DNA from 3 places in the Roseateles sp. DB2 genome. Region 2 is predicted to be linked to each of the others. Evidence: predicted binding sites of a transcription regulator. Region 2 holds the regulator's gene; each other region holds the start of a gene.

Region 1 (2,265 bases), on a different contig from region 2:
CTTGCCCTGGCCGATCTTCTCGCCACTGTAGGCGTACCAGGCACCGGACTTGTCCACCACCTTGGCGGCCACGCCCATGTCGATGATCTCACCCTCGCGGCTGATGCCCTCGCCATAGAGGATGTCGAACTCGGCGGTCTTGAAGGGCGGGGCGACCTTGTTCTTGACCACCTTGACCTTGGTCTCGGAACCAATGACTTCCTCGCCCTTCTTGATGGAGCCGATGCGGCGGATGTCCAGGCGCACCGAGGCGTAGAACTTCAGCGCATTGCCGCCGGTGGTGGTCTCGGGCGAGCCGAACATCACGCCGATCTTCATGCGGATCTGGTTGATGAAGATGACCGTGCAATTGGTCTTCTTGATGGTGGCGGTGAGCTTGCGCAGGGCCTGGCTCATCAGGCGAGCCTGCAGGCCGGGCAGGGCGTCGCCCATCTCACCTTCCAGTTCGGCCTTGGGAGTGAGTGCGGCCACCGAGTCCACGATGATCAGGTCCACGGAGCCCGAACGCACCAGGGCGTCCACGATTTCCAGGGCCTGTTCACCAGTGTCAGGCTGACTGATCAGCAGGTCCTGCAGATTCACACCCAGCTTCTGGGCGTACTGCACGTCCAGGGCGTGCTCGGCGTCGATGAAGGCACAGACGCCGCTGAGCTTCTGCATCTCAGCAATGACCTGCAGGGTCAGGGTGGTCTTGCCGGAGGATTCCGGGCCGTAGATCTCGATCACCCGGCCGCGCGGCAGGCCGCCGACACCCAGGGCAATGTCCAGGCCCAGGGAGCCGGTGGAGACGACCTGGATGTCCTCGATCTTCTCGCCCTCGCCGAGGCGCATGATGGAGCCCTTGCCGAACTGCTTTTCGATCTGGGCGAGGGCGGCCTGCAGGGCCTTGGCTTTTTCGGTGTTGACGGCGGGGTTTGCAGACTTGGCGGGGGCGTCCATTGATTGCTCCTTTGAGTGCACGCATTATGGCCGAATCTGTATGTTTGTACAGTAGTTCCAGTATCCACTGCTGACACGCGCTGGCAGGAGTGCGCAACCGATTTCAGTCCCTAGAATGGAGGAAAGCTGTCGCTCATGCCATCCAGGCGACAAAGGCCAAGGAGACACCGATGCGCATCCTGATCGCGGAAGATGACCAAGTGCTGGCCGATGGCCTGTTGCGCGCCCTGCGCTCCAGCGGCTACGCGGTAGACCAGGTCTCGACCGGCACCGAAGCCGATGCGGCCCTGGCCTCCCATGAATTCGACCTGGTCATCCTGGACCTGGGCCTGCCCCGCCTTCACGGCCTGGAGGTGCTGCGCAAGCTGCGCGGCCGTGGCGCCACCATGCCGGTATTGATCCTCACGGCGGCTGACAGCGTGGAGCAGCGCGTCAAGGGTCTGGACCTGGGTGCGGACGACTACATGGCCAAGCCCTTCTCGCTGCAGGAACTGGAAGCCCGCGTGCGCGCCCTCACCCGCCGGGGCCTGGGCACGGCGTCCAGCATCATCAAGCACGGCCCACTGTCCTTTGATGCCACTGGCCGCGTGGCCTACATCAACGAGCAGATGGTGGAGCTCTCGGCCCGCGAGCTCTCACTGCTGGAAGTGCTGCTGCAGCGCGCCGGCCGTCTGGTCAGCAAGGACCAACTGGTGGAACGCCTGTGCGAATGGGGCGAGGAAGTCAGCAACAACGCCATCGAGGTCTACATCCACCGCCTGCGCAAGAAGATCGAGCAGGGCCCCATTCGCATCGCCACCGTGCGCGGCCTGGGCTACTGCCTGGAAAAGATCCCCGGCTGAATGCGCCGCAGCTTCGCCAGGCCCCTGAACCCCGTGCGGGGTCAGGTCTTGCCTTTCCCCTGCGGAGCCCAGCCTGATGGCAGCTGACAGCGGTCAACGCTCACTGTTCGGCGAGATCCTGGACTGGATGCTCGCTCCGCTGCTGGTCATCTGGCCCATCAGCGTCGCCCTGACCTGGCTGGTCGCCCAGGGCATCGCCAGCAAGCCCTATGACCGGGAGCTGGGCGAGATGGCCCGTACCCTGGGCCTGCAGGCGGCCGCGGAGCCGCGCAACCAGGCCGCCGCCAATGCCCGCTCGCGCTACGCGCTCTCGCCCGAAGCGGCCGCCCTGCTGCGGGCCGACGAATCCGACACCGTCTACTACCTGGTCCAGGGGCCGCGCGGCGAGTTCCTCAGCGGCGACAAGGAACTGCCCACACCGAATCCGGACGAGGCCGTCGTGCCCTGGGAGCTGCGCTTCCGCGACGACGAGGTCAGCAACGAG
Region 2 (2,265 bases):
ATGGCGGCGGTCAGCACCACCGGCTTGCGGGGCGCCAGCACTCGATGCAGGAAATACGCCGTCTCCTCGATTGTGTCCGTGCCATGCGTGATCAGCACGCCGCGGACTTCATCGCGCGTCAGCTGCGCTTCCACGGCCAGGGCCAGTCGGCGCCAGGTCTGGAAATCCATGTCCTTGCTGTCCAGCTGGGCGACCTGCTGCGCCTCCAGCCTGAACGTTGACAGGCCAGGCACGCCAGCGATCAGGGCCTCGACGCCAATCTCGCCCGCCTTGTAGCCTACGTTGTCATTGGCCTGGGCCGCCTTGCCGGCAATGGTGCCGCCGGTGCCCAGGATGACGATCAAGTCCGCAACTTTGCTTTGCAATTTCTGAAGTCCTGGATAAAAATACAGCCACTGGATGAACATCCAGATTCTGATGAATTCAAGCGCCGGAATTCCAAGCGCCCAAGTTTCAACCACCGAAAGGTCGCCCGTGGACGCCAGCCCCAAACTCACCGCCCGGCAGCAGCAGATTTTCGATCTGGTGCGCCAGAGTATCGAGGAAACCGGCGCGCCACCCACCCGTGCCGAAATCGCCGCTGAGCTGGGCTTCAAGTCGGCCAATGCTGCCGAGGAACACCTGCAGGCGCTGGCGCGCAAAGGTGTGATCGAGCTTGTGGGCGGCACTTCACGCGGCATCCGCCTGCCGGGGGCGGCACTGAAGGCCCTCAACAGGGCCCGCGAAGTGCGCGAATCCCTCAGAAGCGATGCGCAATTTGCATTGCCCATCCCGGGCTTGGCCCAGCTGACTCTGCCGCTGGTGGGTCGCGTGGCGGCCGGTGCCCCCATCCTGGCCCAGGAGCACATCGAGCAGCAGTACAGCGTCGAACCCGGCCTCTTTGCCAAGAAGCCGGATTACCTGCTGCGCGTGCGTGGCCAGAGCATGCGGGACATCGGCATCATGGACGGCGATCTGCTCGCGGTGCAGAAATGCGCCGAGGCCAAGAACGGTCAGATCGTCGTGGCACGCATCGGAGAAGAAGTCACGGTCAAGCGCTTCCGCAAAGAGCGCCAGCACATCAGCCTGCTGCCCGAGAACCCGGACTTCCAGCCCATCATCGTCACTGGTGACGAACCTTTCGCCATTGAAGGGCTGGCTGTGGGACTGATCCGCAATCAGTTCTGAGGCCGCTGCACCGCAGCCAAGGCGCCCGAGGGGGCGTGGTAGCAGCGGGCCACCGTGCGTTTCTTCGCCTGGATGCCCTTTCGGTGCAGGCCTGCCATCAAGCCATTGCGCACCGCTGGCACAAGATCACGGGGTCAGGTCTTGCCAAGTTTGGGCATCCAGCGAGTTGCCGCATTCCAGCGAGCTGCCGCATGAAAAACGCCCACCGAAGTGGGCGTCTGTCTTTCTGACCCATGCAGGCTCAGCCTGCTGGGCAGGCGTGCTTAGCGCACGACCGCGATCTGCTCGCGGGCACCGCCCTTGTAGGTGTACAGGGTCAGGGCGCCGTTCTTGATGTCGCCCTTGCCGTCGAAGCTGATCGTGCCCGTCACGCCCTTGAAGCCTTCGGTCTTGGCCAGCACCGGCAGGTACTTCGCGGGTTCAGCCGAGCCCGCCTTCACCATCGCCGCCACCATCACGTTCAGCGCGTCGTACACGTACGGTGCATAGATCTGCACCTCGACCTTGTACTTGTCCTTGAAGCGTGCCTTGAAGTCTTCCATCGACTTCTTGGATTCGCCTTCCACACCACCAGCCTCGGCGCACACCACCTGGCCGTCACCCATGGTGCCGCCCGACAGCTTGGGCAGCTCGCCCGAGCAGATGCCGTCGCCGCCCATGAACTTCGCTTCGATGCCCAGCTGCTTCATCTGGCGCAGCATCGGACCGGCCACAGCGTCCATACCGCCGAAGAAAATCACGTCGGGCTTCTTGCCCTTCAACGAGGTCAGGATCGAGCTGAAGTCCGTCGCCTTGTCGTTGGTAAACTCGCGGCCCACCACCTTGCCACCGGAGGCCTTCACGCCCTTCTCGAACTCGTCCGCCACACCTTGGCCGTAGGCAGTACGGTCATCGATCACTGCGATGGACTTGCCCTTGAGCTGCGTCACAGCGTACTTGCCCAGCGTGCCACCCAGGTGCACGTCATCGGCCACCACGCGGAACGTGGTCTTGTAGCCATTGCGCGTGAACTTGGGGTTGGTCGCCGAGGGGCTGATCTGCGGCACGCCAGCGTCGCTGTACACCTTGGACGCAGGGATGGAGGTACCCGAGTTCAGG
Region 3 (2,265 bases), on a different contig from region 2:
AGGCCGAAGGCAAGATCTTCCGTATTGGCGAGGAAGGCTCGCGCAGCAAGCAGGGCTTCCAGTCCATGGACCAGCTGGTGGTGCAGCTGATCGACCGTGTCAACGAGCTGGCCGAACAGGGCGCCGAAGACGTCACCGGCGTGCGCACCGGCTTCTATGACCTGGACCGCATGACGGCCGGCCTGCAGCCGGGCGACCTGATCATCCTGGCAGCGCGCCCCTCCATGGGCAAGACGGCCTTCGCCATCAATATTGGCGAGAACGTGGCGATCAACGAAGGCCTGCCGGTGGTCATCTACTCCATGGAAATGGGCGCCGCCCAGCTGGCCTTGCGTATGGTGGGTTCCATCGGCCGCATCGACCAGGGCCATCTGCGCACCGGCCGCCTGGCCGACGACGAATGGAGCCGGCTCTCCGAGGCCGTGGACAAGCTCGGCAAGGCCTCCATCTTCATCGACGAGAGCCCCGGCCTCTCTCCCAGCGAAGTGCGGGCCCGCGCCCGCCGCCAGGCCCGCATGTGCGGCCAGCTGGGGCTCATCATCATCGACTACCTCCAGCTGATGAGCGGCAATGGCGGCGCGAGCGAAGAGAACCGCGCCACCGTGGTGGGCGAGATCTCCCGCGGCCTCAAGGCCTTGGCCAAGGAACTGCGCTGCCCGGTGATCGCGCTCTCGCAGCTGAACCGAAGCGTGGAAACTCGGCCGGACAAGCGGCCCATGATGTCCGACCTGCGCGAATCGGGCGCCATCGAACAGGATGCCGACATCATCATGTTCATCTACCGCGACGAGTACTACACCAAGGAAGAGTGCAAGGAACCGGGCGTGGCCGAGATCATCATCGCCAAGCAGCGTAACGGCCCCGTGGGCACGGTGAAGCTGGCCTTCCAGCGCATGCACACCAAGTTCGAGAACCTGGCCCCGGGCTATGTGGGTCCGGCGGGGGACGAATACTGATCGGTAGCAGCTGACGGTGCCTGACCGGCCCGGCGAAGCGCAAGGCGCGACGCCGGGCTTTTTGCTGCCCGTGCCGCTGGCGCCAGTGGCTGCGCTGCCTGACGGGTCATTCGCGTGACCGAGGGAATTACTGTATAAATATACAGTATGACAATGCCTCCAACTCCCCAGGATGACGACCTTTTCGCTGACCGCGAAGAGGCTCTGCCGCTGCCGTGGCCGCATGCCATCAAGGGGCGTGGAAGTGCCTTGGTCTTGGCCCATCGCTTCGAACGGGACCAGCGCGAGGCCTATGACGATGGCTGGGGCACCCTGGAACAGCAGGTGCAGGAGGAAACGCTGCCGCCCGAGACGCAGGTGGTCGAGGAGCGCGTGCGGAGCATCCTGAGCAGCAATCAGTCGCCGGACATTGTCTTTGACCTCTCGATCAACCCCTACCGCGGTTGCGAGCATGGCTGCATCTACTGCTTCGCCCGCCCGACCCACAGCTACCTGAATCTGTCGCCCGGCCTGGACTTCGAGACCCGCCTGGTGGCCAAGGTCAACGCCGCCGAGCGCCTGCAGGCCGAGCTGTCCCGCCCGCGCTACCAGCCGCGCCTGCTGTGCATCGGCACAGCCACGGACGCCTATCAGCCCATCGAACGCAAGCTGGGCATCACGCGGCAGCTCATCGAGGTACTCGCGGCGCATCGGCATCCCTTTTCGCTGGTGACCAAGTCCGCGGGCGTGGAGCGGGACCTCGACCTCATTGCGCCCATGGCGGCGCAGGGGCTGGTGGCGGTGTATGTCTCGATCACCACGCTGGATCCGGCCCTGGCCCGCATCCTGGAACCCCGCGCGGCGGCGCCGCATCGACGCCTGCAGGCGCTTCGCACGCTGGCGGCCGCAGGTGTGCCGGTGGGGGTGAGCGTGTCGCCGCTGATCCCCTTCATCAACGAGCCCGAGCTCGAACGCATCCTGGAGCAAGCGGCCGAGGCAGGCGCCCGCGCCGCCTTCAGCATCCCGCTGCGCCTGCCCTGGGAGGTGAATCCGCTGTTCCAGGACTGGCTGCAGCAGCACTTCCCGGATCGCGCAGCGCGGGTCATGGCCCGGGTGCGCGACTTGCGTGGTGGCCGTGACAACGATCCGCGCTTCGGCAGCCGCATGCAAGGGGAGGGCTTGTGGGCCGAGTTGCTGCAGCAGCGCATGCGCAAGGCCTGTGCGCGCCTGGGCCTGAACAGGGAGCGCACGCCCATGGACCTGACCCTCTTCATGCGGCCTTCACTGCGGGCTACAACGCCGCCGGCTGCGCAAGGCGAGCTTTTCTAGG

The links. The regulator LexA, encoded in region 2, represses DNA repair genes until DNA is damaged. The targets are predictions, from matches to a motif close to ACTGTATNNNNATACAGT.
Region 1: the regulator LexA is predicted to act here: its motif matches at 975-992, upstream of recA (recombinase RecA).
Region 3: the regulator LexA is predicted to act here: its motif matches at 1,086-1,103, upstream of ACS5PK_RS06250 (PA0069 family radical SAM protein).

Annotation. Positions count from the first base shown of each region.
Region 1 is NZ_JBPZGY010000018.1:51,900-54,164, reverse strand. It holds gene recA (recombinase RecA) at 1-939, opposite strand, end outside; gene ACS5PK_RS20240 (response regulator) at 1,110-1,781, shown strand; gene ACS5PK_RS20235 (sensor histidine kinase) at 1,858-2,265, shown strand, end outside.
Region 2 is NZ_JBPZGY010000007.1:196,811-199,075, forward strand. It holds gene ACS5PK_RS13305 (asparaginase) at 1-365, opposite strand, end outside; gene lexA (transcriptional repressor LexA) at 475-1,167, shown strand; gene ACS5PK_RS13315 (branched-chain amino acid ABC transporter substrate-binding protein) at 1,431-2,265, opposite strand, start outside.
Region 3 is NZ_JBPZGY010000003.1:265,234-267,498, forward strand. It holds gene dnaB (replicative DNA helicase) at 1-956, shown strand, start outside; gene ACS5PK_RS06250 (PA0069 family radical SAM protein) at 1,104-2,264, shown strand.